DNA from 4 places in the Bacillus sp. URHA0034 genome. Region 4 is predicted to be linked to each of the others. Evidence: riboswitches for the same ligand, from Rfam matches in the RefSeq annotation. Region 4 holds a riboswitch; each other region holds the start of a gene.
The links. Region 4 has a riboswitch for cyclic di-GMP ahead of ACZ9EE_RS21270 (anti-repressor SinI family protein). Riboswitches for the same ligand answer to the same signal wherever they lie in the genome.
Positions count from the first base shown of each region.

Region 1: another riboswitch for cyclic di-GMP. It lies ahead of ACZ9EE_RS03120 (hypothetical protein); the one in region 4 lies ahead of ACZ9EE_RS21270 (anti-repressor SinI family protein).
Region 2: another riboswitch for cyclic di-GMP. It lies ahead of ACZ9EE_RS17950 (pectinesterase family protein); the one in region 4 lies ahead of ACZ9EE_RS21270 (anti-repressor SinI family protein).
Region 3: another riboswitch for cyclic di-GMP. It lies ahead of ACZ9EE_RS11360 (anti-repressor SinI family protein); the one in region 4 lies ahead of ACZ9EE_RS21270 (anti-repressor SinI family protein).

Region 1 is NZ_JBWCDK010000002.1:183,119-190,923, reverse strand. Features, by position in the region: gene gdhA (NADP-specific glutamate dehydrogenase) at 1-567, shown strand, start outside; gene ACZ9EE_RS03130 (LbetaH domain-containing protein) at 796-1,476, shown strand; gene ACZ9EE_RS03125 (ECF transporter S component) at 1,714-2,244, opposite strand; cyclic di-GMP riboswitch class I at 2,476-2,559, shown strand; gene ACZ9EE_RS03120 (hypothetical protein) at 2,589-2,798, shown strand; gene ACZ9EE_RS03115 (CBS domain-containing protein) at 2,935-3,657, shown strand; gene ACZ9EE_RS03110 (Ig domain protein group 2 domain protein) at 3,823-5,460, shown strand; gene ACZ9EE_RS03105 (thermonuclease family protein) at 5,640-6,257, shown strand; gene ACZ9EE_RS03100 (hypothetical protein) at 6,798-7,367, shown strand; gene ACZ9EE_RS03095 (LLM class flavin-dependent oxidoreductase) at 7,460-7,805, opposite strand, start outside.
Region 2 is NZ_JBWCDK010000002.1:3,304,710-3,312,514, reverse strand. Features, by position in the region: gene ACZ9EE_RS17955 (pectate lyase-like adhesive domain-containing protein) at 1-1,646, opposite strand, end outside; gene ACZ9EE_RS17950 (pectinesterase family protein) at 1,831-6,801, opposite strand; cyclic di-GMP riboswitch class I at 6,824-6,910, opposite strand.
Region 3 is NZ_JBWCDK010000002.1:1,947,241-1,955,045, reverse strand. Features, by position in the region: gene ACZ9EE_RS11385 (MDR family MFS transporter) at 1-985, opposite strand, end outside; gene ACZ9EE_RS11380 (DNA topoisomerase III) at 1,247-3,436, shown strand; gene hutH (histidine ammonia-lyase) at 3,734-5,236, shown strand; gene ACZ9EE_RS11370 (hypothetical protein) at 5,266-5,478, opposite strand; gene ACZ9EE_RS11365 (DnaJ family domain-containing protein) at 5,610-5,984, shown strand; cyclic di-GMP riboswitch class I at 6,425-6,515, shown strand; gene ACZ9EE_RS11360 (anti-repressor SinI family protein) at 6,545-6,688, shown strand; gene ACZ9EE_RS11355 (helix-turn-helix domain-containing protein) at 6,734-7,063, opposite strand; gene map (type I methionyl aminopeptidase) at 7,380-7,805, shown strand, end outside.
Region 4 is NZ_JBWCDK010000002.1:3,994,756-4,002,560, forward strand. Features, by position in the region: gene ACZ9EE_RS21235 (hypothetical protein) at 1-98, shown strand, start outside; gene ACZ9EE_RS21240 (hypothetical protein) at 176-964, shown strand; gene ACZ9EE_RS21245 (PqqD family protein) at 961-1,236, shown strand; gene ACZ9EE_RS21250 (signal peptidase I) at 1,226-1,684, shown strand; gene ACZ9EE_RS21255 (ABC transporter ATP-binding protein) at 1,703-3,508, shown strand; gene ACZ9EE_RS21260 (nucleotidyltransferase family protein) at 3,525-4,616, shown strand; gene ACZ9EE_RS21265 (VanZ family protein) at 4,667-5,140, opposite strand; cyclic di-GMP riboswitch class I at 5,647-5,730, shown strand; gene ACZ9EE_RS21270 (anti-repressor SinI family protein) at 5,761-5,883, shown strand; gene ACZ9EE_RS21275 (lactonase family protein) at 6,109-7,164, opposite strand; gene ACZ9EE_RS21280 (SDR family NAD(P)-dependent oxidoreductase) at 7,273-7,805, opposite strand, start outside.

The DNA of each region.
Region 1 (7,805 bases), 3.8 Mb from region 4:
GCCTGCAGCGATTCCAGCGGCTATGTGTATGATCCTAACGGAATTAACCTAGAGACAGTGAAACGGTTAAAAGAAGTGGAGAATAAAAGAATTTCTGAATATGCCACCGACCATCCAGAGGCTGTCTACCATGATGGATGTTCAGGAATCTGGGCCATCCCTTGTGATATTGCATTACCATGTGCAACACAAAATGAGTTAAATAAGGAAGCAGCAGAAATGTTAGTTTCGAATGGAGTAAAGGCTGTCGGCGAAGGGGCAAATATGCCTTCAACACAAGAAGCGGTCGATACGTTTATCGGACATCATGTTTTATTTGCGCCTGGCAAAGCAGCAAATGCAGGCGGGGTAGCAGTCTCCGCCTTAGAAATGGCGCAAAATAGTGCAAGGCTAGCATGGACACTAGAAGAAGTGGATGCCAAATTACAAGTCATTATGAAAGATATCTATAATAAGAGTTTGAAAGCATCGGAAGAGTATGATGCACCAGGAAATCTTGTGGTTGGTGCCAATATAGCCGGCTTTGTAAAGGTAGCGGATGCCATGATTGAGCAAGGCGTTATCTAAGATCGAGATTTTGTTTTGAGTAGAAGTAAATACAAAACAACGGCGAAGGTCACTATGTGGTGGCCTTTTTGTTGTAGAACGAGGAAACTGCGCTTGCACCATCCCTATTTACAAAGACAGGTGAAGATTACTAAATAAAACTATTTCTTTCATACACTTGTCCATTCCAGACGCAGCCTTTTTGCATACGATTATTCTATATAAATAGATTGCAAAGAAGGTGTTTTCTTGAGCGAAAAAAAACAATCAAAGTCATCATCACATAGCCATTCAGACTGCTGTTTTGAACCATTTATCAGCGCCAATCCCATTACGTCCTTCAATCCCGTTCCACGCTTTCCTACTATTGATGAAACAGCCTTTATTAGTCAATTCTCCAGTGTAATAGGGGACGTTACGATTAAAAATAATGTATATGTAGCCCCAAATGTAAGTGTCCGTGCTGATGAAGGAACCCCGTTTTATATAGGGTCTAATACCAATCTTCAGGATGGAGTCATTTTACATGGTTTATTAAATCGAAGAATTTCGGTTGGACCGAAGGCCTTTTCGATCTTCATTGGAAATCAGGTGAGTATTGCCCATCGAGCTCTTGTTCATGGTCCTTGTTTTATTGGGGACAAGGTGTTTGTTGGTTTTAATTCCATTGTTTATAATGCAATTGTCGGGAAAGGCTCGTTCATTTCTTATAATGCGGTCGTAACAAATGGCGTTCGCATCCCACCGAACAGTTTCGTTCCACCGGGTGCTAATATTGACACCCAAGAAAAAGCGGATGCACTGTCGCCGGTACCAGAGGATAGCAGGGAATTTGCTAGGGAAGTCCAAAGAGTCAATCAGGAATTCCCGGCATCTTATCATGTTTTATTTGGAGAAAATCGTTGTTCTTGTGGACTTGCTTATCACTAACAGGAAAGAAGCTGCCAAGCAATGGCAGCTTTTATTTCGTTCGGGTAGAATGTTAAGGATGGTGGATCAAGGAAGAAGTGCTGAAATGTTACGTTACCTTCACGGTAACAGATTTGTCTTACATTAGAAAGCCACGAGTCAATAAAAAAGCAGAGCTAATTCATTTATGAATTACTCCGCTTTTTTTATTGCGACTATTGGTTTTATACCTGCGAGAACGGGTACTACAACAGAGAACTACATCGTTCCAGCTCGTTTTTGTAAGCGTCCTACAAGAGGGACGACAATGATACCGGCAATGACGACCTGCAAAAAGTTTCCAGGGATGGAGCCGAATGGCTGAACCCAGTTACCATAAAGGATCACTTCGGCAAAATAGTAGCCCACGATTTTGATAATCAGTGCAGCGACAACAGCTAGTGAATGGACCAGGATCCTTTTACCCGGTACCTTTTCAGAAATAAGACCGGCTACAAAGCCCATTGCACCTACAATGATAAAGGTAAACGGCGCCCATGCTCCCCAGCCAGAGATTAAATCGAATAAGCCCATTCCAAAAGCGCCTGCGATGGCTCCTGTTTTTTTACCAATAACCAAGGCTGCTATAAAAAGAGGTACGTTACCCAGATGGATGAGTCCTCCGTTACTCATAATGGGGAGCTTTACATTGATAAACATTGTAGCCACTAGGGTTAATGCGATGAAAAGTGCATTGATGACTAGAGCTCTTGTTTTCGTTGATGCTGTCGGTGAGTATGTTGTATTCATTTGATAACCCCTCTCTTTTTTTAAAATAATATCATAATTTACTATAATCGCAATACTATAAATTTGTACAGCTACATATACTAAAAAACAACCATGAAGATATTTCCTTTTTCAATCAATTCCAATTGATTTTCAAATTTTTCTGTTAATGTCGAAATTTGTGTGATTTTATTTTGAAACATTTGAAATATATGTAATATAATTAATTTACTTTAATTAGTTAAAACATTTGATAGATAAAGGCAAACCACTCGAAAGATTGGGACGCAAAGCTACAGGTCTAAGGTTTCAAACTATGATGGCTGAGCTGCCTAAAATAGAATATATTTTAGGAGGCTTATATTTTGATTGCTCTTACTTATGAAAAAGCACTAGATATAGAATTGGAGGAAGTTAGTGACGAAAATATCGTAGAGGCATATGTAGTAAGCATACTAAATAAGTGGGACCAAAACTTAAGATTGTTGGAACAGGAATTAATGAAAAGAAAGTTATTTTTAGTTGCTTTAGAACTCTATGATCGAAAAAAGCGTAAGACCCTATTAAATCTGTAGACAATAGAACAAGATAATTGACGATAAAAGCAGGAGTTCCTAGATCATTAGGACTCCTCCTTTTTTATTCTGGGTATATAGATAAAATAGTATCAAACATTCATATTTAATAAGACATAAAAGAGGGGTTTAGAGCATGACAACAATAACAGATAATGAATTATCTGAACGTTTTGAAGTGGCTTTTAATAAAATTCATACTTGGCTGCAAAAAAATATTAAAAATGCAAAAACTGACAAATACACGGAACTGCTAAGATTAGGTTTTCCGATGCATTCCATCATAAGAAAACATTATGATGATTTAAAAATATTCGGCAGACTTAGAAACTCGATTGTTCATGACAAAGTTGAACAAGGGTTTTATATTGCTGAACCACACCTGAGCGTAGTCGAGAAAATTGAAACGATAGCCTCCAAGATTAATGAACCAAGGCCTGCCCTTTCCATTGCTACTAAGCCAGTTTTTTATTATTTTGAAGATGCAAAATTAAAGGATATTCTTACCGTCATTAACCGTAAAATGTATTCTGTTTATCCAATCTATAATCAAAATGGCTTCAAATGGCTCTTAACGGCAGAAGGGATCATTCAATGGTTTTCTCAAAACTTGGTCGGTAATTCGGTATATTTGGATGAGGTAAGAGTACAAGACCTAAATACTTTCAGTCGATCCCTTTTGGTTGAGTTTGTTGGTAAAGAAACAGATATGTTTGTAGTGGAAGAAATATTTGAAGAGTATCATCATAAAAATAAAAAATTAGAGGCTGTCATCATTACTGAAACTGGGAAAAAGAGTGAAAAGCCCCAAGGGATCATTACATCCTGGGATTTAGTAGAAATTGCTGTACACGATTAAAGAAAACAATTTTTTTAGATAAACATCAATTCAATAAGGAATTGGCACCTTTAGGTGGCAAGACGATAAAAAGTTGGGAAAATTTTAAAAGTTTAATCATTCTTAACATTCGCCTAACATGAGTGTGGTATTTTATGAAGGACAAAATATTCGAGGAGTGAGAGAATGAAACGTCAAAGCTTTTCCATTATGGCACTGGTCCTTCTGATCTTGTCTTCATTTCTTTATCTTACACCGTCAGCTTCAGCTGAAAATGCACTCGATCCTGCCCCGCAACTACAGCCCATCGGAACAGCGAATGGCAAGAAAATTTTATTTGATAATACCCACGGACAAACTGCTGGTGCAGCAGACTGGGTGTTGGATGGTGGATTCTCAGATTTTGCTAATGCTTTAGCCAACAAGGGCTATTACGCAAAAGAGCTCCGAAAAACCACTCCGATTACCTATCAAGATTTACAAGGCTACAACGTGTTCGTGATCGGGGAAGCCAACATTCCCTACAAAACCTCTGAGCAAGCGGCGATGATCCAATATGTGCAAAATGGAGGAAGTATCTTTTTCATTGGAGATCATTATAATGCCGATCGCAACAAAAACCGCTGGGATGCATCGGAAGTGTTTAATGGCTATCGTCGCGGTGCCTATGCCAATCCGGCCAAAGGGATGACGACAGAAGAGGCTTCTTCTGCCGCGATGCAGGGTGTAACCGGTTCTGACTGGCTGTCAACCAACTTCGGACTCCGATTCCGCTATAATGCGATAGGGGATGTAACGGCCAATGATATCATCACACCAAGTCAAGCCTTCGGAATTACAACTGGCGTCTCTACGGTTGCCATGCATGCCGGCTCCACCTTAGCGATTACAGACCCTGCCAAGGCGAAAGGGATTGTCTATCTTCCAAAAACCACACTAGCTTGGGGCAATGCGGTCGATCAAGGCATCTATAATGGCGGCAGCAGAGCAGAGGGCCCATATGCGGCCGTTTCCAAACTAGGATTAGGAAAAGCCGCGTTTATCGGTGATTCTTCGGCGGTAGAAGATGCGACCCCAAAATATTTACGTGAAGAAACAGGCGCAAAAAAGACAACTTACGATGGTTTTAAGGAACAGAATGATCGTACGTTACTCGTGAACATTATTGATTGGTTAGCCAAACAGGAGAGTTATACCTCGTTAACCCAGGTTAGCGGGCTGCAGCTAGATCAGCCAACTACCTTGCTAGCGATGGAAAATCCACAAACCTCGACTGAGCCGGAAGCAGAACCGTGGGCTGCACCAGATCCAGGCTATAAGTGGTATGATTCATCCACGTTTAAATCAGGTTCCTATGGGTACGGTTCTAGCGGATCTGGTGGAACGACCACCACCCTGAATGAAAAGTTTGAATCCGGTTCTAAAACAGCGTATACTTCAGGAAATGTGACGCTTGCGAGCGGTTCTTGGTACTTTGATATTGCTCTTATCGGCAATCTATCTACCGATAAGAAAACCGGCTTGCAGTCGGCACGTGTACGAGCAACTGGAGCGCTTACGATGAATTTTAATGTCAGCGGGGCCAAGAGTATTCAGATTTCTCATGCCAACTTCGGAACCGACAGCGGAGCTAATTGGCAGCTGCAAATGTCGACGAATAGCGGTTCGACCTGGACGAATGTAGGTAGTACGAATACTAGTTCATCCACTTTATCTGTTAAAACTTTTACCCTAAGCCAAACGGCTCCGGTCCGCTTCCGAATTGTCGTTTCTGGGACATCAGGGAGTAGAATCAATTTTGATGATATTGTGATAAATAATTAAATATTACACGAGCTATCCCGATTTAGTGGGATAGTTTTTTTTGATGAATTTTTCAAACTAGATTAACCTTTTTGCCTCTTTTTCTATATTTAAAGGCTGAAAGGCGGAAGATCCTTGCGATGGGACGCTTGGCCAATCAAAAGAACGAAAACGAGATAATAATCACTGGAGGGATTCTTATGCGAAAAAGAGTAGCCGGATGCGCCTTGATCGCTGCCACTTCGATTCTAGCTTTTCAGCCACTCACTTCACAGAACAAAGAAAATATAGGAACTGAAAGGATCATTGAGGATGAGGCTCAAATAGGGGATTCGATAGTAGAAGAGGCTGGTAGTACCCCCGGCCAACAGATACGAGCAACATGGGCTGCGACGATTGATGGGGATACCCTTAAAGTAAAGATGAACGGCAAAATGGAAACGGTTCGATATTTATTGATTGATACACCCGAATCGAAAAAGCCAGGTATGTGTGTTCAGCCTTTTGCGATGGAAGCCGCTCATCGAAATGACGAGCTAGTGAGAGCAGGAAACATTACACTAGAAATGGAGAAAGGGAACGACCGGGATGCCTACGGACGACTGCTTGCCTATGTGTATGTTGATGGAGTATCGGTTCAAGAAACATTGCTTAAAGAAGGATTGGCTCGGGTGGCCTACATCATCCATCCACCTTATCGATACATAGATCGTTATCAGGAAGATGAAACTATTGCAAAAAATGAAAAACTAAACATCTGGGACAAAGCGAATTACGTTACCAAATGGGGGTTTAGTGGCTGCAGTTCGATCAAGTAGATAAGATTTAAGATTTTTTTGATGAAAAGTGAAATAGACGGTAAAGCACATCACTATACGAAAATAGTGATGTGCTTTTATGTAGAAAAAATCCTTTCAGTTGTATTGGCTCATTAGAATGAAAACCTTTGCGATATCTTGACGATTACAAAAACAGATAATTGTGCTTGTTGGGTTAGGAAATAAAGCCGAACGGTCACAAAAACAGATAATTGTGCCTGTAGGGTTAGGAAATGCAGCTGGTAGGTCACAAAAACAGATAATTGTACCCGTTGGGTTAGGAAATAAAGTCGAACGGTCATAAAAACTCAGCCGAATAGTCACCCGTCACGACAACTGCTTAATATACCTGGTCGTGTACCTATCGATTACGACAAATTAAAGATCTCTTCATAGGTCTTTTTGATTAAATTTCATGAAAGATGTGGATTTTTGTAAAATTCAGCAGGATTTTTGAAGTTAAAAACGGAATATTTAGAATATAAAATGAAAGCCATTTTATTCAATCATTCTATCAAGGTATGAAAGAAGGTAGACGATGTGATGGAAGATTTCTTTGCGGACTATAAAAAGTTTATTGTTGTACCAGAAGATGAAAAGCGAGTGGTGAATGAAGTATTTGATCCGAAAAATTTTGCTGCCTATTATATTCTTACCTTGTCCATTTTTGATTCACGTTTAGCGTCCTGGAAAGATGCAAATAAATTTGGAATAGATGTCGAAAAAAGCATCAAAACCATTCTAGGGGATTTCAATCAAAAACAACGTGAGAATTACCATCTGCAATTACTAGAATTAGATCCGTTAAAAAACTATTTTATTTTAGCTCTTTCGTCTAAAACGCAATTTAATCCAGGGGAAGAGAAGGACCGTATCGATTATATCATGGATAGATTTTTAACCAATCCTTTTTATGTTGGACAGGGCTGGTTTAACTTAATTGGAGAAAAAGGAAGAGTGGCCCGAAAACTCTTTTGCTGGTCTTTTAAGGAATATGTTTGGGAGGGGCAAAATCAAAGGGAAGAAAAGTTTGAAAATATCAGTGAACTAATCCCTAAAAATGGAGAGATTAAGCTGATTAAAAGCTCTCCGAAGAGAGACGTTCGTTAACTAACGCAATAACCTTTACTCAAAAAAACTTGGAGTCCATCCAAGTTTTTTTGCTTTGACGCTCTTAAAATATTATTTGGTTTTAGCACTATTCATTTCCTTGTTTCTTTTCGTATAACGGGTGCAACTTCTGTTGCCAATCGTTCAATGTTCTCGGCAACCTTTTTAAAGGGCATACCGCCTATATCAATTTGGGCTAACAATCGTTGGTGTCCAAACAATTCGTATTGGCGCATGATTTTTTCGATAATTTGCTGTGAACTTCCCACGAACAGGGCTTTTTCCTTGCTGCACATCTCCTCGAATTCAGCTCTTGACCAAGTCTTATTTACCCCATGCTGACGATTGATTTGGTTCCAATAATTGGAGTGATATGGGTGATATTCTTCGATTGCCTGCTGATTCGTTTTTGAAATATAGGCATGCCCGGTAACGGCA
Region 2 (7,805 bases), 690 kb from region 4:
ATGTTGGAAGACATGCCATTCATGTATGAATATATTCCGTATGCTCCACCATTTATGGTTGTATTAGAAATATCAGCGCTTGTTCTTCCAGATAAGATGATTCCATAACTAGAGGTGTCACCTAAATTTATATTTACCTTGTCTATCGTTGTGTACTGGCAAAGACTTAAATAGATACCAGAAATCCCAATAGTAGAATTTACTATTTTTGAATTGTTACCATTATTAATAGATGTTCCTTCTAATTCACTATTGAGTACATGTGCTTCCCCAACGGAATATAACGCCATCTTCGGAGAAATAAAGTTGCTAAGAGTTCCACCTTTATTAAGCGTCAATCCCCCAGTTAAATTATTATTAATCATTAGATCTTCAATTTCAAAAAACTGGTTTGCTACAATTTGTGGATTTATATTATCACTGAATGTCAGTTTAAAATTTCCACCACTTAACTTCTTAAGAATTCCATTCACTTCAATATTGGATGAATTAAGAATTTCTATGTTATTGGTTAGCTGAACGTTATTTACTTTCTCGTCTTTTAATGCGTTCCGCAACTCTTCCTCTGTTCCCACTTTTACAGAGGTTTGGACAACATCATCACCTGTTCGATTAATGGAATTATATAAACTAATGGAACCATTCTGTGAAACCAATTTCATCTTTTCATTCGGATCGTAAAGTGTAGAATTACTACTATTAAAAAGCGTGTACTGACCGCCAGTATGAATAACATCTCCCAACAGGTTTAAATATCCATACTCCTGATAAATACCAATGTTATTTCCAGTATTAAGTGTTAGAGCAGTCCCTGATTCTATCGTAATTAACCCTGAAGAATTTGTCCCTGTGTTATAGATTCCATAGCTGCCTGTTTCAGAAATTTCAACATTTGATAGATTTAATACACTTCCATTCACATCACCATTGTTATAAATGCCATTATTCTTGCTTCCTTGTATCTTGGTATTCGTTATGTTGGAAGACATGCCATTCATGTATGAATATATTCCGTATGCTCCACCATTTATGGTTGTATTAGAAATATCAGAGCTTGTCCTACCAGATAACACGATTCCATCATCATAACTTTCACCTAAATCGATGTTTACCTTATCAATAATTGTATTAGAGGAATTATTCAAATATATCCCTTGGCCACTAATCTCCGAATCAACTATTTTACTCTCATATCCATTTTCAACTTTGACATAAAATAAACTGGATTTAGATATGTCTACATTACTATTACTAGTAACACTAACCTTTTCCCCTTTTAAGCCTTCAATATTTCCACCATATTTTAATAGCAAATTTATATCATTATTAGAGTTAATGATTAAATCAGTAAGCTCTTTTATTTTTACATTACTCGTTATACTTCCGCTATTCGTGAAATGTAATACATGACTATTTCCATTAATAAATTTATTATCACCATTAATATCTAGTGCAGAACTACTAGTTATCTCAATATCAGATTCAATATCCACTGATTGAATAGAAGCGTCAGCCAATGCCTTAACAAGTTCATCTTCAGTATTTACTACTACAGCAGATGATATATCTGCTGCCTTCACAGAAACACTTAACTGAATGGATAAAATGATACAAATCATTAAACCTTTATAAAGTAACCTTTTCATGTAGAATGACTCTCCCTTTTACTTCCCTCAATAGATTAATAATGTTTGATTTCAGTAACTTTGTACTAACTACTATTTTAAAGCTCCCTTGAACACAATTGAAGAGTCAAATATAAAGAACTTTTAACCTAGAAAAAAAGCGCCTCACATGCGGGAGACGCTTTTTTTGATCATTCTTTACATACTAATTTATCAAATAAGGCAATTCAGTTCGTGAATCATAGTAAAAATAGTTAGTCCCTGATCTACTCTTATCCCTCGCATGGACGATAATGGTATAACTGCCTTTTAGCAATGGAGTCCATGTGACCGTATCATTAGCTCCATATTCCTGCAGAGTAAGAAGGTTTCCTTTACTATCTCTCACAAAGAAGCGATATTCAGGATCATGGCTTCCTTCAGATGCTGCCTTAATAGTGATTGGAGTTCCAACGGTTTGTGGACTGATTTTTCCAAGAGCTACATCCACTTTTGTTACTTTCCCTGCAGTAATTTGATACCACATTTCCGTTCTTGCTTCATACGAATAGTTTGCCCCACTCTTATTCTTATCCTTGGCGTGAACTATAATCGTATAATTATCAGCTACAAAAGGAGTCCAAGTAACCGTGTCATTGGATCCATATTCTTGTAAGGTGGTAAGGTTTCCTTTACTATCTCTAACCATAAAGCGATATTCTGGTTGATTGCTGCCCTCAGATGTTGCTTTAATGGAAATCGGTGAACCAAGTGTTTGAGGACTAGCATGATCAATGCTCATATCCACTTTTGTCACTTTCCCTGCTGCTGCTTGGTAAGAGACTTCAGTGCGTGCCTCATAGCTAAAGTATGCACCTACAATCGACTTACTCTTATCCTTTGCATGGACAATAATCGTGTAATTCCCCTTCTCTAAGGGAACCCATGTGATCATATCATTGGGACCATATTCCTGCAAAGTGATCAGTTCGCCTAAAGAATTTTTAACCATAAAACGGTATTCCGGTTCCACACTGCCTTCGGACGTCGCTTTAATCGTAATAGGCGACCCTACTAATCGAGGACTAGTACTATCAAGTGAGACATTAACCTTTGTGACCGTTCCTCCGTTGATTTTATAAGTCGTTTCAGTCCGAGCTTCATAGAAGCTATTAGTACCTGGTTGACTCTTATCTTTGGCGTGAACAATGATGGTATAGCTGCCGGTTGCCTGTGGAGTCCAAACGACTGTATCATTTGGTCCATATTCCTGTAGAGTAGTAAGATGTCCGTTACTATCTCTAACAAAGAAACGATATTCTGGATTATTGCTTCCTTCAGAGTTCGCTTTAATCGTAATAGGGGTTCCCGCTAGCTGGGGACTCACTTTATCCATACTAACATCGACTTTTGTCACTTTATTCACTACAGGCTTTAACGCATTTGGTGTAATCACCGTTTGAGATGGATCCCATCCGTTAAAGATACGTGGAATCGTGAATTCACTTGCTTCCGCTGCCGTTAACTGCTTGGACCAAGACGCACGATCTTGCGGATCCGCACCAGGACCTGAGCTGTTATATTCCGCGTAGCCTGCGCGTAAATGATTATCCGTTCCTGACCATGTGGACCAGCCATCAGAGACAATATGCGAATCCATCCATGTGTTAATAAACGTTGTTTTCGCATAATTTTTCCATGGTCTGCCCAAGTAAACCTTAGTCGCAGTATCATCTTTTGTCAGTTTTGAATTCAAGAACACAAAACCGTAATCTGATGTTTTAGGCTGCGCCGCAGCTGTTACATACCCGTTTGTTCCTACACTATGAATCTCACTGTTATCGAAGACAACAGCTGTTGCTTCTCCAAAAATAAAATCTACATCGCCTTCAATATAGGAGTTGTGGTAGTATTGTCTGCCCGTTCCGGTATATAAAGTATCCTGATGGCCTAAGATTTTTACATTTTCAAAAACAGCTTGGTCGCTCTTTACGGATAACGCGACGGCTGTCCCGTATTGTGAGCGAGGAGCTCTGCTATTTGAGATGGTAAGATTGGATGCATTGAAATAATTACCCGTAACACCCACTGTTTGGCTTGCAAACGTGCTGCCCACGTTGCCGGATTTACCGTCTGTACCGCCGTAATCATCCCATTCAATAACCGTATTCTCACGGCTTTCCCCTACAAAACTTACATATGGTTGTGTAACAGAAACCTTTTCCTTATACAATCCATCTTTAATAAAAATGACCACTCGAGTGTTGTTGTCCGTTGGAATTGAGTCAACTGCATCCTGAATAGATGCAAAATCCCCCGTTCCATCCTGAGCAACCACAATCAACATAGCAGGCATAACTGCTAATTCATTAGAAGGACGACTTTCACCATTGGTGTTTGAAGCTGTCACGACATAATAATAGTGTGTTCCATTAACAACATCCGTATCAGTATAGGAAGTTGAAGTTACATCCTTTGCCACTGTCGTATAAGAACCACCGCTTGTAGTACTGCGCTTTACAGTATAAGAATTGGCATTGGTGGAAGCCTTCCAGCTTAAGTCAACCTGACCATCATTTGCCTTAGCTTCAAAGCCTGCTGGTACAACAGGAGTACCTGCAACAGATGAAGATGGTACAGCCTTCACTTGTGAAGAAATCATACTCTCCGCTTTTTCCTTCACTGCTGTGACAACATAATAATAAGTTGTTCCATTTTCAGCTTGCGTATCAGTATAAGATGCTTCTGTTAAATCAGAGGCAATCGCTGTATATGGGCCGCCATTCACTGTACTTCTCTTAACAGTATAAGATGCAGCACCATCTACCTTACTCCATGTTAATGTAACCTGATGGTCACCTGCTTCTGCAGCCAAGTCAGTAGGATTAGATAATGGAGCATTCGGCTGTACACTAGTCACAACTGAATCCGGACCATCTCCTCCTATTCCAGTAGCTTGAATACGATAATAGTACGTTGTCCCATTCTTAAGCTTCAAATCTGAGAACGTGGTATCAGTTTCACCGGAAGCAACAACTTCAAAAGAACCTTCTTCTGACGTACTGCGCTTAACAGTATAACTATCAGCACTCTCTACCGGTTCCCATGACAAGCTAATTGAAGAATCCTTTTCTTGAGCAATTATTCCGGTTGGTGCACTTGGTAATGGTATCTGACTTGATGGAGTCACACTTAATGGAGTGGAATCCTTTCCCTCACCAACGGAGTTAACACCACTTACAACATAATAATAGGTTGTTTCATTCGTTAAACCAGAATCTTTAAAAGTAAGGTCTGTGACATTTCCTTGTACATTTGTGAATGGACCCTCAGGCGAAGTGCTTCTTTTGATATTATAAGATGAGGCACCGCCTACTGGGTTCCATGAAAGCTTAATTTGTGTATTACCTGCCTCTGCCTTCAATCCGGCCGGAGCATCTGGAACAATAGATGGTACATAAATTTGAAGATTATCCAAATACAAAGTCGAAGTGGTACTGTTCCCTGTATTCACATCAAAATTTCCATAGTCTGTGACTGATTGATAAAAAGGAATATTTCTTACTTCCGCGTTATCAGCTCCGCTAATCGTTACATTGTATTTAGCAAGCAATAAGTCTGTCTGAACCTTTACATGATACCATTTGTTTGGTTGAAGCGAATCCAGGATCACCGGAGTAGTACCATCGGCATTTCGGTAGATCAATTTATTCCCTGATACTTCAAGAGAAACCAAGCTTGTGTTCACACCCGAATTCGTTAATCTGAATCGAGAACTTGAACCAAAGGATTGTGCCATAAAGTCAAACTCGGTAATCACAGTTTTATCCAGAGTCTGTTTTGGAAAGCTATTGTTGGAGATTCGAGTTTGACCACCACTTGTTGTCGAACCATCCTGTTTGTCAACCAATTTCAACGCTTGATTACTAGACTTTAGTGGATCACTTACAACTTGTGCATAATTGTCGTTCGGATTAAACACCCAGGCAGTACCTTTATTACTGGTTATTTGAACGGCATAGCTGCCAATATTCCCAGATGTTGTGCTCGTTGGCGCAGTAGGCCATTCAGAGCCATCAAAAGAATCATTGACAAGATATTCCTGAGCTACTTCCGGTTGAGGTTCAACAGGCACCGTTCCGGTCTTCACAGAAGCGACAGACGACTCTGTTCCTTCACCAGCTTCATTGACAGCACTAACCACATAATAATAAGTAGTAGTATCATTTTCCAAACTAGAATCCTGGTAGGCCGTTTCTGTTACATTTGATTGAATGGTATCAAATGGACCTGCTGCATTTGTACTTCTTTTCACATTGTAAGAAGCCGCATCGCTTACGGGATTCCACGAAAGATGAACAGCTGTATCTTCCGCAGACGCGCCTAATCCGGTTGGAGCAACTGGTACAGTTTGAACAGTCGAAACTTCTGTCATAGATGGTACATTATAAATATGAACGTTATCTAAGTAGATCGTCGATGTAGAGCTATTTCCTGTGTTAACATCGAAGTTTCCAAAATCTGTTACAGATTGATAGAATGGTAAGCCCTTAAGCTCAGCATTTGCACCACCGCTAACTGAAACATCATATTTTTGCTGATCCAGGTCTGCCTGGATTTTTACATGATACCAAGTTTTTGGCTGTAAAGATTCTACTAGAGTCGGAGTTTGATTAGTAGAGTCAGACGTACGATAGATTAGTTTGTTTCCGTAAGTTTCAAGTGACACCATCGCCGTATTCACACCGGCGTTTGTCAATCTAAAACGGTTGGATGGAGTACCTGAACCAAATGTGTCACCCATAAAATCATATTCAACCACAACAGTTCCCGTTGTTTGCTTTGTAAAACTGTTGTTATAGATTCGGGTGGACCCACCTTGGTCGGAAGCACTACCTTGATTGTCTACTATCTTTAAAACCTTGTGGTTCACTTGCAGCGGGTCATCTGCCACCTGTATATAGTTGGCACTAGGATTAAATACCCAGGATGCCCCTTTGTTACTTGTAATTGACACATTATAATTGCCAATTTTTCCTGTTGCAACATTGGTTGGGCTGCTTGGCAAATCAGAAGCTTCAAAATCATCGTTCACGAGATCAGCTTCAGCAGATGCCTTAACGATGGTCCCTCCAAATCCAGGAATGAACTGCACTACTAACAGTGCACACAACAAAACATTAAAAATCTTATACACTAAAAAGTCTCCCCTTATCTTGCCGGGCAGTCCAGCCATCCTAGTAAAAATTACCTTAGATCTGTGACTTTGCGTCCCAATCTTTCGATATAGTTTGCCTTTTTCCGACCTTTTAGTACTAGTAACAAAGTTATATTAACAGATTTGTCATGTCGGGATTTGTCGAATGTGAAATTGGCAGAATTTACACCTACTGAAAAAAAGCAGGCATAAAAAGTCGTATTTCAACGACCCTTTATGCCTGCTTTTTAATTCCACTTAGTAATGGAATTCCTTTTAACATTACTTACCTCAGTGGTACTAGTTATTTGAATTTGAATTTGTTTAGTTTCGTGGGATTTCATGATCTTTTGTCTTTCCACATGTTACACACTTATCTGTATAGTAGCTATATTTATGATGTTTACGGAGATAACAAATTATCCCCATTAATTTAGATTTAATCATTTGCAAATAGTCCTCCTCGTATTGCTATGGTAATAATCATAATGGAGGAATGTTATCAAACTATTACTAACAGATTAAAAACTATTAAATTCCTATTAAAATCAAATTAAGTTACGAAGCTAAGGGACGGTTCTCCTGCTCAGAAGCAGGAGAACCGTCCCTTAGCTCCCCAAAATCCTACAATAATATTTTCAAGATTCCACAATTTACCCCATTGATATTGTAACCGTTTTCATTTATAGTAGTATAAACACATTGGAAATGCATAATGGAGGTCTACAACTATTAATAGGAGTGGATAATTATGGACGAGCAAGGAAATCTATTAGTTGGATTATTGTGGGGTACGTCTTTAAGTGTTCCGTTATGGATTGCAGTTTTCGGTTGGATGAAACTTCTATTACATTTTGTTTTGTAGTAGAAATACTTTTTCATAAATATCATGTAAGATAAGCCAAACACTCAATTTCATAACTTCTTAGAATTCGACGCAAATGAAATTCGACAAAAAACGATAAAATAAGACATAATTCTTCACAAAGTGACAGGAATCTTTT
Region 3 (7,805 bases), 2.0 Mb from region 4:
TTAATCCCCAAATCCAGTGTGTCTGACTAAAAATAATAATAGAGATAGCATATACAACAGAAGAGAGGGCAAAGACGTTTCTCTCATAATATTTACTCATCCATCTTGATACAAAGACGGTCAACAGGGCAACAAGAAAACCATTTTCAGCTAAAACAATCCCAAATGCCTGCTCTCCTTTAATAAGGAACGACCAATCCCCAATGGCAAGCAAACTCTGGTCTTTTACAAAATCTTTGATATAGACAGGTATTAATAAGTCCAATTGCATAAAAGTCTGACCTGCTAAGACTCCAGCAATTATGAACAGAAGGAAGGTTTTATCTTTCACAATTAAAGCATAGTCTCTTATTTGGTTCCTCAAAAAATAATACCATTTTCCCTCGGTGGAGCGAGTGACCTGTGTTTGCGAAGGGACCGTTTCCCGAGTCCATTTTGTCAGAATCAAACCTACTAAAATGCAAACAACCCCAGCAATAAGCAATAGCTGAAAGCGATAATGAACATAAAAAATGGATCCCAAAATGGGTCCGACTACTACAGCTATGTTAATTGATGTATAAAAGATAGCAAACACATCACTGCGATCCTTTTCCTTGACTACGTCTGCGACCATAGCCTGACTCGCGGGCCAGTAAAATGAACCAAACACACCTGCTGCCGTAAACGCTATAAATCCTAACCATGGAGACTGAAGCCATGGAGAACTGGCTAAGGAGAAGCATAAGAATGAAAGCCCCTGTCCGAAAGATGCTAGAACCATCATTCGTTTTCGTCCAAAGCGGTCAGCAAAATATCCTCCCATTAGATTAGCCAATACAGAAAAGATCTGTGAAAAAACTAACAATAAACCTGCTTTATTTTTGCCAAACTCTTCAGCAAAATAAATCGATAAGAACGGAAAAAACATCCAATAGGTGATATTCACCAAGGCTTCCGCAAATAATCGAACCTTTAAATTTGCATCCCAATCCCTAATCCTCATAAAAATCCTCGTTTCTCTATATGCGTGCCACTACATCATACTATCCCCTTGGAAGTGGTTTCAAGAAAAAAAGGAAGACAGTCTCCCCTTTTATAAGAATTGTTTACCTTTATTTTCATCTGAAATTAAGTATGTAACTGATTGCTCGTCAAATGTTCAAAATTATTTTGAAGCATCAAACATAGTCAAGCTATTCTGCAATTCAAGGGATTGTATGCTATATTAAAAGTTCAACGGCTTTCCGAAAGGGTGTTAGATAAAGTGAAAAAAAGTGTTGTAATAGCTGAAAAACCCTCAGTCGCTCGAGATATTGCGCGCGTATTGAATTGTCATAAAAAAGGTAATGGGTATTTAGAAGGTGATAAATATATCGTAACATGGGCGCTAGGACATTTAGTTACACTTGCAGACCCTGAAGTGTATGACGATAAATATAAAACGTGGAAATTAGAAGATTTACCTATGATGCCGAATGAATTAAAACTCGTGGTCATTAAGCAGACGAGTAAGCAGTTTCATTCAGTGAAGAGCCAACTACAGCGTTCGGATGTAGGAGAGATTGTAATAGCAACAGATAGTGCTCGTGAAGGGGAGCTAGTTGCTCGGTGGATTCTTGCTAAAGCAAAGGTAAATAAACCTACAAAACGGTTATGGATTTCCTCCGTTACAGACAAGGCAATTAAAGAGGGATTTCAAAAGCTAAGAAATGGTAAAGAGTATGAAAATCTATATCTATCGGCAGTTGCGCGCTCTGAAGCTGACTGGTATATCGGTCTTAATGCCACCCGTGCACTAACCACAAAGTTTAATGCGCAATTAAATTGCGGACGTGTGCAAACTCCGGTTGTTGCAATGGTTGCAGCACGTGAAGATGAGATTAAAAATTTCAAACCTCGAAACTTTTATGGAATCGAAGCACAAACGGTTGATGGTTTAAAACTAACCTGGCAGAATGCTAAGGGCGATGGACGCAGCTTTGAAAAGGAAAAGATCGATGAGATTGTGAAAAAGCTTGGCAGGAAAAATGCAATTGTGACGGAGATTGAGAAAAAGCAAAAGAAGTCATTCTCTCCGGGTCTTTATGATTTAACAGAATTACAGCGTGATGCCAATAAAATATTTGGCTACTCTGCCAAAGAAACGCTAAACATTATGCAGAAGCTTTATGAACAACATAAAGTATTAACGTATCCTCGTACAGATTCACGTTTTATCTCATCAGATATTGTTCCAACGCTTTCAGAACGCCTTAAAGCATGTTCAATAGGAGATTATCGTCCGTTAGTAAACAAAGTATTAAAGAAACCAATTAAGGCTTCTAAATTATTTGTAGATGACAGCAAAGTAAGTGATCACCATGCGATTATTCCAACGGAAGGGTATGTAAACTTTTCTGCTTTTACCGATAAAGAACGTAAAATATATGATTTAGTTATTAAACGCTTCCTAGCAGTATTATTTCCTGCATTTGAGTACGAACAATTAACGCTTCGTGCAAAAATTGGTGAAGAAAATTTCATTGCGCGTGGAAAAACCATTCTGAACTCTGGCTGGAAAGAAGTATACGAAAACCGCTATGAAGATGATGATGCTGCAGACGACGTAAAGGAACAGATTATACCACGAATAGAAAAAGGTGATTCATTAAACATTACATTAATCGCTCAAACGTCAGGTCAAACTAAACCTGCGGCACGCTTTACAGAAGCAAGCCTTTTATCAGCAATGGAAAATCCAGCAAAGTATATGGAGAATCAAAATAAACAACTTACAGACACTTTGAAATCGACCGGTGGTCTCGGTACAGTTGCAACACGTGCTGATATTATTGACAAACTATTCAATTCGTTCTTAATTGAAAAACGCGGAAAAGATATTCATATCACTTCGAAAGGTCGTCAACTCCTAGATTTAGTTCCAGAAGAACTGAAATCTCCTGCAACTACGGCAGAGTGGGAACAAAAGCTGGAGTTAATTGCAAAAGGTAAACTTAAAAAAGAAACATTTATTAATGAGATGAAGCAGCATACAAAAGAAATCGTAAGCGAAATTAAAGCAAGTAATAAAAGGTATAAGCATGACAATATTTCAACAAAATCATGTCCTGACTGTGGGAAACCAATGCTTGAGGTAAACGGCAAAAAAGGCAAAATGCTCGTTTGTCAGGATCGTGAATGTGGGCATCGCAAAAACGTCTCACGCATTACAAATGCCCGCTGCCCACAATGCCGCAAAAAGCTTGAATTACGTGGTGAGGGAGAAGGGCAAATCTTTGCATGTCAATGTGGATACCGTGAAAAACTATCTGCTTTCGAAGCGCGGCGCAAAAAAGAATCTCGTGGAAAAGTATCGAAAGGCGATGTCCAAAAATATTTAAAACAGCAGCAAAAACAAGAAGAGCCAATCAATTCAGCTCTGGCTGATGCTTTAAAAAAGCTAAAACTAGAGTAAGCATATGCTAACATTGGTGGCGGTGTTCATTCCTTAATATCTGTTCTCTTAGCTAAAGCTAAGGCTTTGATTGCCTGGAAAGGAAATTGTTATCTATTCGATGAAATCGGATTGACAGCCAAGCTTTTCCTCACATACAATAAAATTACCAGAATAGTTATAGATTGGAATGAAGGACATGCGGCATTCCCTAAAATATAAACGTCAAATAATAAAAGAGGCTGGATCCCTAATCTAAAAGGTTGAGGAATCCAGCCTCTTTCTTTATTCTACTAACTTGGTAGAGGAGAGAGACAAATGATTACGTTAACAGGTAAGGATTTAACGTTAGATCAAATAAAAGCCGTTTTATATGATAATAAGAAGGTAAATGCCTCTAAGAAGAGCTTGGAGGCAGTCCAAAAAAGCAGGGAGGCAGTCGAAAAAATTGTCTCAGAATCCCGAGTTGTTTATGGAATCACAACAGGGTTTGGGAAATTTAGTGACGTATTAATTGATAAAAATCATGTCCAGGACCTGCAGCTTAATTTAATCCGTTCCCATTCGTGCGGGGTAGGAGAACCTTTTCCGGAAGTGGTTTCCAAAGCAATGTTACTCCTGAGGGCTAATGCATTGTTAAAAGGATATTCTGGAATCAGACCTATTATTATTGAAAAATTATTAGCATTAGTAAATTCAGATATTATCCCTGTCATTCCTCAGCAAGGATCGCTCGGAGCCAGCGGCGACCTCGCTCCACTTTCCCACCTTGCCTTAGTATTAATTGGCGAAGGGGAGGTGTTTTTCAAAGGAAAACGAGTAGAATCCCTTGTGGCCCTTCAAAAGGAAGGGATTTTACCAGTGACATTGGAAGCGAAAGAGGGGCTCGCTCTCATTAATGGAACACAAGCAATGACAGCAATGGGAGTGGTCGCTTATTTAGAAGCAGAACAGCTTGGCTTTGAAAGTGAATTGATAGCCTCTATGACAATGGAAGCTTTAAATGGAATTATGGATGCTTTCGCAGAAGAGGTGCAAGAGGCTAGAGGCTACAAACAACAAATTGAAACTGCTGCGCGAATCCGGCATTACCTAAATGACAGTCTGTTAACAACAAGACAAGGGGAGTTAAGGGTACAGGATGCCTATTCGTTACGTTGTATCCCGCAGGTTCATGGTGCCACCTGGCAGGTATTGGACTATGTAAAAGACAAATTGGAAATTGAGATGAACGCGGCAACCGATAACCCGCTAATCTTCGATGAAGGGAAGACGGTAATCTCAGGTGGCAACTTTCACGGCCAGCCGATTGCCTTTGCGATGGATTTTATGAAGATAGCTGTTGCAGAGTTAGCCAATATTTCGGAAAGAAGAATTGAACGGCTAGTCAATCCGCAGCTAAATGATTTGCCTCCGTTCTTGAGTCCTGAACCTGGTCTGCAATCTGGGGCAATGATTATGCAATATGCCGCAGCGTCACTGGTTTCAGAAAACAAAACACTCGCCCATCCTGCTAGTGTCGACTCGATTCCATCGTCCGCTAACCAAGAGGATCATGTTAGCATGGGGACGATTGCCTCGAGGCACGCGTACCAAATTATCCAAAATGTCAGAAGGGTCCTTGCAATTGAATTGATTTGTGCCATGCAGGCAGTGGAAATTCGCGGGATCAATAAGATGGCTACAATTACAAGAGCGTTGTATGACAAAGGTCGGGAACAAGTACCTTCAATTAAAAGCGACCGGATTTTTTCAAAGGATATCGAAAAGGCGGCTCAGTGGTTAAAGATGATGGAAGTTCACCAATTTATAAAAAAATAGCCAAAAAAGGCGTGAAAACTCACGCCTTTTTACTTCATATGATTTGGGAGCCAGCGGCCAGTATCTACACGCTGTTCATCCTCATCTTCGATTCTATTCTTAAAAGCTTCCTGAGTAACAATTAATTCTTCATCTCCAATGGCTTCCTTTACATGCTTTTCTGTTAGGCTGTCCTTTGGGAAATTACCTGGATGATTTTTCTTTTTGTGTTCAAAATGTTCTCCACGTGCCAAAGTTAACACTCCTTTCGTCTTCGCATGTAGTTTCCCCCAACATTCCTAAAAATAAATTGGAATCATTTTTCCAATTTAACTATAGTGCTGCAGTTGGTATAATTAAAAAAAGTCAATAGAGCGAAAAGGAGGCATTTCTTATGGATTTTTTTCAGATTTTGTCAGAAGACCGAATAAAAAAAGCGTATAAAGATGGCGAATTTGATTCACTGCCTGGCCTGGGCAAACCCATGCAGCTTGAGGATTTATCCGCAATTCCTGAGGACTTGCGTATGGCTTATAAAATAATGAAAAATGCGGGTTATACAGAGGATGAAGGACGCATACGTCAAGAAATGGTGGTTATTGAGGATTTACTGAAAAAATGTGATGATAATGAAAGGGAGAATCTTCAACGAAAATTAAATGAAAAGCTGCTAAGGTTTAATCAGTTAATGGCAAAAAGAGGAGTAAAAACAAATTCTTCCCTGTTTAAAAACTATGAGTTAAACATACAGCGTAAAATAAATAAATAATATAGTTGGTTTGGTGCAGTAGGAACTACTCATCACCAGCTTTTTTTCTTGTTCAACAGGTTTGCACATTCTGTCCAATAAAAAGCCAGCAACCACCATAAAGGCAATAGGAATCGAAAAATTCAAAACATGAATTAAGGTCATTTTACATTCACACCTTTTTTGAATTTTTTTATTTTAAGCATATTCACCTGTTGTTTATAATTAAGACAAATTTAACCTTCATAAACAAATTAGGGAAAATTTGTAAATGAAATGTGGTTATTTGTAGAATTATAGGGGAATTTAATTTAAAAAGTTGCTAGAAAATTAGTAAAAAATGACAAAAAACAACACATTCCAATTGTGGTAATCGATATAATGAACATATCACAAATGATTAAGTAAAAAGACCTAGATATAAACGGTTGGAAAAAAGATCACATTACTTAAGTAGGGAAAGCAGAAAAGGGCAAACCTGTTGAAAAGCAGGGACGCAAAGCCGAGGATCTAAGGCAGGAAAGCAGCTGCTAGGATGGCCGGGTTACCTGGAATACAGCGGTATTTTGGGAGTGAGTAGAATGGTGATTACTGAAAAAGAATTGGATGTTGTTGATCAGGAATGGATGGAGCTCATTTTAGAGGCAAGAAAAATTGGACTCTCCATCGAGGATGTGCGCAATTTTCTTACTCACGATGATTTAAAATCATCAGCTACATATTAAAAAAAAGCATTCTACAAAAATAAACGCTTTTGTAGAATGCTTTTTTTATTCATTATTATTTTGATTAATCCGCCACTTATTAAATTCGAGAAAATCCTTGAATTGCTCTTTTGAAACACCGGAATTCATGGCTTCTTTGACAAGATTCATCCAATCCGTATCTAAATCATCCTTATTGATTTGTTCGTGAATTAGATGCTCGACAGGAAGATTTAATACGCCGGAAATTTTCTCCAGAAATTGAATAGAAGGGTTTTTTTGTAAGTTTCTTTCTAATGAACTTAAATAAGATTTTGCAACTCCCGCTTGCTCAGCAAGTTCGGATAGTGACATCTTCTTTTCTAAACGATATTTTTTAACGCGATCACCAATCATTCAGTCTCACACACCTACATTTTAGTTTTTTCCGATAACTAGTGTCATTATGTTTTAATCGGACAGATTCTTTACATATATTCTATCAAAAAGTATGAACAAGTACCATATTAAGAACGGACTATTATTACAATATCATGAACAATGTGAATAATCTCCTAGACCTAGGACCTGTTGAAGGTATGTTTTGAAAAAAAGACTCAATAGCGTTAATATTAAATTGTTGCCATTATAGTATGAAAGAATAATGTTCTAATCAACACTATAACGAATAATCTGAATGTACATAAATATAATCAAAAAGGCAGGGAATCAGATGATTGTATTAAAATCACAACGTGAAATTGAAGCAATGAAAAAGGCAGGAGAAATACTTGCAGCCTGTCATAAGGAAATCGCTAAACTCATTAAGCCAGGAATCACCACGTGGGAAATAGAAGAATTCGTTGATGAATTTTTAAGGAAAAATGGAGCAATACCTGAGCAAAAAGGGTATAAAGGCTATGAGTACGCTACATGTGCAAGTATTAATGACGAGGTATGTCACGGGTTTCCCCGAAAGGACCCATTAAAAGATGGTGACATTGTCACGATTGATATGGTTGTGAATTATAATGGGGCACTTGCGGATTCTGCTTGGTCTTACGGTGTTGGCCAAATTTCGGAGGAGGCAGCCCATTTATTAATGGTAACAAAAGAAGCCTTATATAAAGGAATTGAGCAGGCGGTTGCCGGAAATCGA
Region 4 (7,805 bases):
CTGGCGGAGCTGGTACCCCTGGAATAGGAAATGCCAATGGTAAAGGCAAGGCCGATCCAAGCGGAAATGGCAATCAAACAGGAATAATATTTAAATAGGAAAAAGAAGAAGGGGGCAATGGTACCCATTGATACCCTTCTTAAAATTTTTAAGAGTTTCTCTCAAGGAGTCTAATATGAAAGAATTACTAATAAAAATTGGTGACCACAATATCCAAATCCACTGTGAATCCGTGAGCCTCGTTAAAATGTTTGAAAAGAATTTCCAAATTATTAACAAAGAAAAGAATCTCCTGCCGGACCTTACTATTAAAATAAATGAAGGTTTTGGGGTTCCCTTTACAGATTATAAAGTGGAAATCACCAAGCACCCTCCTTACGAAATTCAATATCAAAGAGCTGATTATTTAATTTCCACCGACTATGAGTTTAAAACTGCAAAGATCTTAGTTTATGATGAATTGGCTTTAAAACACGCATTTATGAATTTATACAGTTCCTTTATTGTTCATCATAATTGGGGGCTGCTCATCCATTCATCCTGTGTTGTTGAAAGTGGTCGAGCTCATATTTTTGCAGGACAGTCTGGTGCAGGAAAATCGACAGCAGCGAAATTATCATATCCAAAGAAACTTCTTTCAGATGAGGCCTCAATTATTAAAATAACTCCAGAGGGAGTAAGTGTGTTTAATTCCCCGTTCCGTAGTGAGCTAAAATGTGAGGCCTTCGAAGGGAATGTTGAGTTAACAAGTATGCAAATTCTTTATCAAGCCCTTCAAAACAAACGAGTAGGGTTGGAAAAGTCGGATGCACTCCTTCATTTAATCGATAAAGTGTTTTTTTGGCCGCAAAATCAAGAAGAAATCAAAACTATATTACAGCTGCTTACATTGTTAGTAAGACAAGTACCCGTATATGAGCTGCATTTTCAAAAAAATAATACGTTTTGGGAGCTAATATCATGATGACTCAATATATTCAAAAAGGAAATTATGAAATAACCGAACTAGATGGAGAATGGATTATCCTAAATACCGATCAATACACGATTACTAAGTTAAATGATGTAGGCGGATACTGCTGGTCCATTTTAAAGGAAGTTCAAACCGCTGACACGCTTACCAAAACATTGGTAGAGAAGTTTTCAGTCCGTGCAGACCAGGAACAGGTCAACAAGGATATGAAAGATTTTTTAGAGAGTCTCGTTGAGTGCGAATTGATTAAATATGTTGATTGATATTCATACCTTTTCCCTGCTAAAAAAAGTAATTTTGAGGGATGGCTGGCTAGAATTGCCTTCGTCTGGAAATAGTATGTTCCCTTTAATCCAAAAAGGGGATCTCTGCCGTTTTGTTCCATATAAATATTCGTTAATTAAAAAAGGCGATATTATTCTCTATTATTCACAAACAGGTCAATTAATTGCCCATCGATTTATCGAAATGAGAAATGTTAATAATCAATCGATGTTAATACTAAAGGGAGATACGAACCTTGGCTTCGATCAGCCAATCGAAGAACATTGGGTACTTGGAAAGATAGTTAGTGTGCAAAAAAAACATTTAACAATTAACTCAGATCAATTGATTTTCCGATTATGGGGAAAATTTATCTTTTCTTGTCCGTTCCTATCAGGTGTTCTACGGAACTATTTGAATAGAAAGTTAGATTTACATTTTAACTGATTATGGAGTGTCCATTTTATGAAGGAACAACTAAAATCGTTAATAACTCAATATTTCACAATGAAGGATATTCGCCGAACGTTTTGCCTTGTGACGCCGTTCATACTTAAGCAATGGAAAGCTTATTTGGGCATTCTTTTTTTTATAGGTGTGGATATTTATTTAACGATTGCCTTCGCAAGGTTTTATGGTGAAATCACAGATTCTGCAATCCATGGAAGATACCATCAAATAGTATCTTTAATTCCTTATGGTGCTCTGCTTATTTGTATAACAATAACTGGGAATGTATTATTTACCTATTTTAATACAATAGCAACTAATGCGGTGAAAATGGATTTGAAAAACCATTTATTTCACCATATTTTAAGATTACCAGCAGGAGACGCTTCAAATTACCGCTCTGGGGAATTAATGTCACATTTTTCTAATGATATTCATGGAGTGGATGGGGTAATTGGAAGTAATCTTATTAGTTTAATCAGACTACCAATTATATATATTGTTGTATTTGTTTATTTGATACATATTAATTTAACACTTTGTTTGGTCAGTCTGATCATTGCTCCAATCGTGGCTATTGCAGGAGTCATATTTGGTTTATTACTTCGAAAAAATGGTAGGACCATTCACAAATTGGTAGGAAACATTAATAGCCTCTTAAATGAAACGTTTCATGGTTTTATGGTGATTCGATCCTTCACACTTGAAAAATTTCAATATAAAAAGTATAGAAATCAAAATAAGGAATTGCTTGGTTTAGAATTAGAAAATGCTAAGCTCCAGAACTGGTATAATGCCGGTGGACAAATCATCGGCTCCGCTACCTTTTTTATTAATTTATCTTTAGGCGCATTATTTGTTTCTAAAGGTATTTTAACTGTAGGGGCATTATTGACATTTTTAAACCTAGTTAATCATTTATTTTATCCGTTAACAGGGATGGCCAGTCTATGGGCCGGCTTTCAACGCTCAGTTGCCGCACTTGAAAGAGTACTTGATGTTCTCGAAAAACCAGCAGACGTAAATGAACTACCATCCTTTTCTCAAAATAGCTGTGTTAACGGAAATATTGAATTTCGAGATGTTACCTTCAGCTATGTGGAAAATAAACAGGTATTTGAACATTTTAACCTCGAAATTCCAGAAGGAAAGGTAGTTGCTTTAGTTGGTCCGAGTGGTGCTGGAAAGAGTACGTTGTTTAATCTCCTGCAAGGCTTCTATAAACCTCTATCAGGTGACATCCTCATTGCAGGGAAATCCCTTCAGGAGTTGTCTGCCTCTGTTTTAAGAAGTTCAATTGCTCTTGTTCCACAAGAGACCTTTCTTTTTTCAGGGACAGTGAAGGAAAACCTTTTCATTGCTCGTCCGAACATTACTGAAAAAGAAATGGTGGAGGCAGCCATTCGGGCTGAAATCCATGACTTCATCTTGTCATTACCTAAAGGATATGACACAGAAATTGGTGAAAATGGAATCAAGCTATCAGGAGGACAAAAACAACGAATTGCCATAGCAAGGGCGGTTTTAAAAGATGCACCCATCCTTTTATTAGATGAAGCTACATCTGCCTTAGATGGAGAGACAGAGTATTATGTTAAAGAGGCGTTGGAGGAATTAATGAGAGGTCGGACCACGATTATCATTGCACATCGATTGTCCACCATCCAACACGCAGATATCATTATGGTTATGGACCAAGGGGAAATAGTTCAACAAGGAACTCACAACGAACTAATGAAGCAAATTGGTTTATATAGAAAACTTTATGATTCATCTTTTAGTTCAAAAAGTGAGAGTACTTTACCTTTAGTTGCAAAATAGTATGGGGGTGAGAGCCATGAGTTTAGAGATCGTTACATTACTATATGATCAAAACACTGTCATGCCCCAAGAAGAGGGATTCTACACACGTGCGCTTTTGGATATTGAAAATGAAGGAATCTCATCTCAGGTTTTCTTCATTTTAAAGCAGCAAGGGAGACTAAAACATACCCCTGCTTTTTTTCAAAGTCGTTTAAAAGAGATCTATGATAAAGGGCTGTTCCAAAATCTTTTGATTAGAAATCAAATCAATACCATTCTAACCAATTTTGAGAAACAGAGTATAGATGTTATCACACTTAAAGGGGTTCATTTTGCTGAAAACTATTTTGGACATATCGGAGCAAGGGCCACTTCGGATATTGATCTATTAATTCGATTACAGGACCTTAATAGAGCAATTGTAATAATCAAGGACTTGGGATTTACTGTTGAAGAGGAGCAGGTACCTGGTCATTTTCATTGTAGTTTTAGTAAAACTATACCTGGTTCTACCATGCCGTTAGTGGTAGAAATACACTGGAACATAGTGAGGGAAAACACGTCAGCTTTTCGAATAAATGACTTATGGGATCAATCAGAACAAGTTGGCAGCTTTAAACATCTTAAAAAGCTATCACACAACCACTTATTTTACATGATTTGCTTACACGGTTGGCGGCATAATTTAGACTCAGCGAAATACTTTATAGACATTATTCAGTTGATCTACAAATTAGATGGAAAAATTGATTACGATTATCTATTAAAACTTGCTGCTTCGCACAAAACACTAAAGCGGCTAAAGAGGACTTTATCAATCGTCTATCATCAGTTCCCTCATTTGCATGAAGTAAAAGAGCTGCCATTTAAAATAAAACAAACCAAAGGGGAGTATCAGAATATAAAAGGATTAAATCAATACCTCGACTTTATTGATTATCAATTATTTAGCTACGATACAATTAAACATAGTCTGATTGAACTGGCAAACTTGATTTGGCCTTCAAAATATGAACTTGCTGCACAAATTGGTCAAGAGCAGAATGGGAAGTCGTTGTTCAGGATGTATATGATTTTATATAAAAAAAGATTAACCTCCATGGTCAAGGTATTTTTAACTCATTAACAAACCTTCAAGCGGAGAAACTGTGAAACGGAAAAGGATGAGCCATTTGCTCATCCTTTTTTCATCCTAGCCTTGTGTTCTGAGGAAACCCTCTTAGTTAAAAAATATACAAAAAATATCCCGAATGAATCAATCATCAGATCATAAAATCTGCCATCCCTGCCGAAAAACAATTGGAAGAACTCGGTGATAAAAGCAAAAGACAAAGCTAATCCAACGGAGTATTTATGATTTTTTATTAAGGTGAAAAGAAGAAAATCCAATATTCCAAAACCAATAAAATGGCCTGATTTTACTTTAATAAATTCAGAATGAACCAATGTAATATCATTAAAAATAAGGAATGAGGAAAAGTCAGGGTTAGGTATCCATTTAAATCCGAAGGTATGTAGGTACATTAGCTTCTCGATACTTTCCGTCCATGTATTTAATAATAAAAATAGTCCCCATAAAGTAATTAGTAGTAATTTAAATAAAGTGGGTTCTCTTTGTGAGTTTTTCTTCTCAATCCGTTGGTCACTCATTTTTTCCTTCTCCTAGTATTTTTATAATCATCTAATTTTTATATTACCATTGTTCTTTATGAAGAACAATAATTTAGATGCCCAGGTAGTAAAACAAAATCCTGCAATTTTATTTACAAAATTCTACATATTCTTTATAATGAACATATATTGTTCTTTGTTAGGAACAAATACCTAGAAAAGAAGGGAAGTCATGATCTATCCATTAATAGAAGAAAGAGATCAGGTACACATAGTGAAAGACTCTAACTGTTGTGTGTGTGGTCTAGAATTTAACTCGGAAAGAAAAATTAAAAGGAAAACCCTGAGAAAAATTAAATTCATTGAATTAGGTCAGGTTACTTGTGAGAAATGTGTTTTAAAACTTCTTAACTACTACTAAGTAATTTACAAAATTTGTCGAAAGTTTTGGAAATTTTTTCATTTAGATTGAAAGAAGACTATAGTACTATTAGTATAGTGATTTAAATATTTAATGCTTTAAAACTCTAACACTTTAATACTATACAAGATAAAGGCAAACCATTCGAAAGAATGGGACGCAAAGCTACAGGTCTAAGGTTTTTAACTAGGATGGCTGAGTTACCTAAAAAATAGTAACATTTTTAGGAGGGTAAATTGTGTCCGTATTAACTAATGCTGAAAAAGAACTAGATAGTGAATGGTTAGCACTAATTAATGAAGCTAAAAATCTAGGACTTTCCATTGATGAAATAAGGGATTTTATATCAAATCCTAAGTAATATTCCTTAGAAAATTTTAAAAAGCAGATTATAGCGTTCGAAATACTAAACAAACCATTAGGGGTACTACGCGGTAATTTTTCATAATATTCACAATGTACTATAAAAATTCTGCCACAATGCGCAGTATTTTCATTAAGGAGAAATGTACATAAATGCCCTATAACACAAAAAAACAGCTTAACCAATTGTTAAACAATTAGTTAAGCTGTTTTCTAAGTACGGTTAATAATTTAAAAACTTCACACAAACCCCATAAGGTACCGTAATATCAGAAGTAATCAATGTCAATCGACCAGAAACCTCGTCTCTTGCATACAACACCACATTACCTGACTCCTGATTCGCAGCCACCACAAACTTCCCGCTCGGATCAATCTCAAAATCCCGTGGCCAATCTCCTTCAGTCGAAGTATGCTCAACAAACGTAAGCTCACCATTTCCGGGATCCACACTGAACACCGCAATACTGTTATGCCCGCGATTCCCCGCATAAACATAACGTCCATTCGCCGAAATATGAATCGCACTGCCTTGATTATTTTCTTTAAAATCCTCAGGTAATGTAGAAATATATTGAACCTCACTGAAACGGCCACTTTCTGGATGATAATTTAACACGATCACCTCAGAGCTGAACTCTGTCATGACATAAGCCATGTCCCTATTGGGATGAAAGACAAGATGTCTAGGGCCGCTGCCTGCTTTTAAAGGCAAAAGGTCTACCTTTGTAAGCGTGCCATCGTCAGCGACTGCATATGTAATAACAGCATCAATTCCTAACTCACACACTACTAGATATTTTTCATCAGGCGTTAGTTCTGAATAATGGCTATGAGGCTTTTCCTGCCTTGGATCAGGCCCAGAGCCTTCATGCTCTCTAATTGAGGCATATGGTAAAACCGCTCCGTCCTCCTGGTTAATGAGATGTGATTGCACAAGCCCGTTATGATAATTGGCACCAAACACCATGCGGTTTTTGCTGTCTACACTAACATAACAAGGTGGTGCCCCATCTAATACTTGGCTGTTAATCGGTGTCAGTGAACCTGAATCCCCAATGGAGAATGCTGCAATACCTCCAGTATCCCCTTCTTTAACAACCGAGTAAAGATAGCGATTATCCTTACTGATGGCAAGGTATGTAGGATTTCCAAGTTCTGCAGCCACTTGAACATCTTCTATTTTCCCTTCGTTTGTGTCTAATGTAAAAGAATAAATTCCTTTACTATCCCCTTTTGTATAGGTTCCGATATAACCCTTGAATTTTTTTTCAGCCATATTTATTCTCCTTGAATAGATAAAATTATTTTCACTATTATAATATCCTATTTTTAACTAAAAACTAAAAATAAAGCTCTGCCCGAAAATAGGCAGAGTTTATGGCAGTTAAATCAGGTAAGGATTTGCTCCGATTGCTTCTGCTTTTGCAACGGCTTCTTCCAAAGATAAGCCATAGAATTTTTTTGCATGGAAAAAGCGTCCGCTTTTTTGATCGTCTACAAACGCTCCAACAATCACACCTGGTACCGCATCTTCGACTGAATTAGGAGCATTGGGACCTCCTAGGTCTGTTCTGCACCAGTTTGGATCGGTAATATTAATCATGACATTTGTTCCTTCTAATTTAGAAGCTAAATCCTTAGTAAATTTATCTAATGCTGCTTTGCTTGCTGCATATGCTGCTTGTTCTGGCTCATTTTTAATGCCACTTGTGGTATTGATTACACGTCCAAATCCTCGTTCAATCATTTTAGGAATTAAGCGATAGCATATGGTTGTAATGGAGATAAAATTAATTCGAAAACTCATTTCAAAGTCCTCAAGAGGGGTCTTCCAATAATCCTTTCGATAAGCAATTTGTACGGCAGCATTATTAAATACGATATCTACAGGAATTTCTTTTGATTCAATCTCATCTA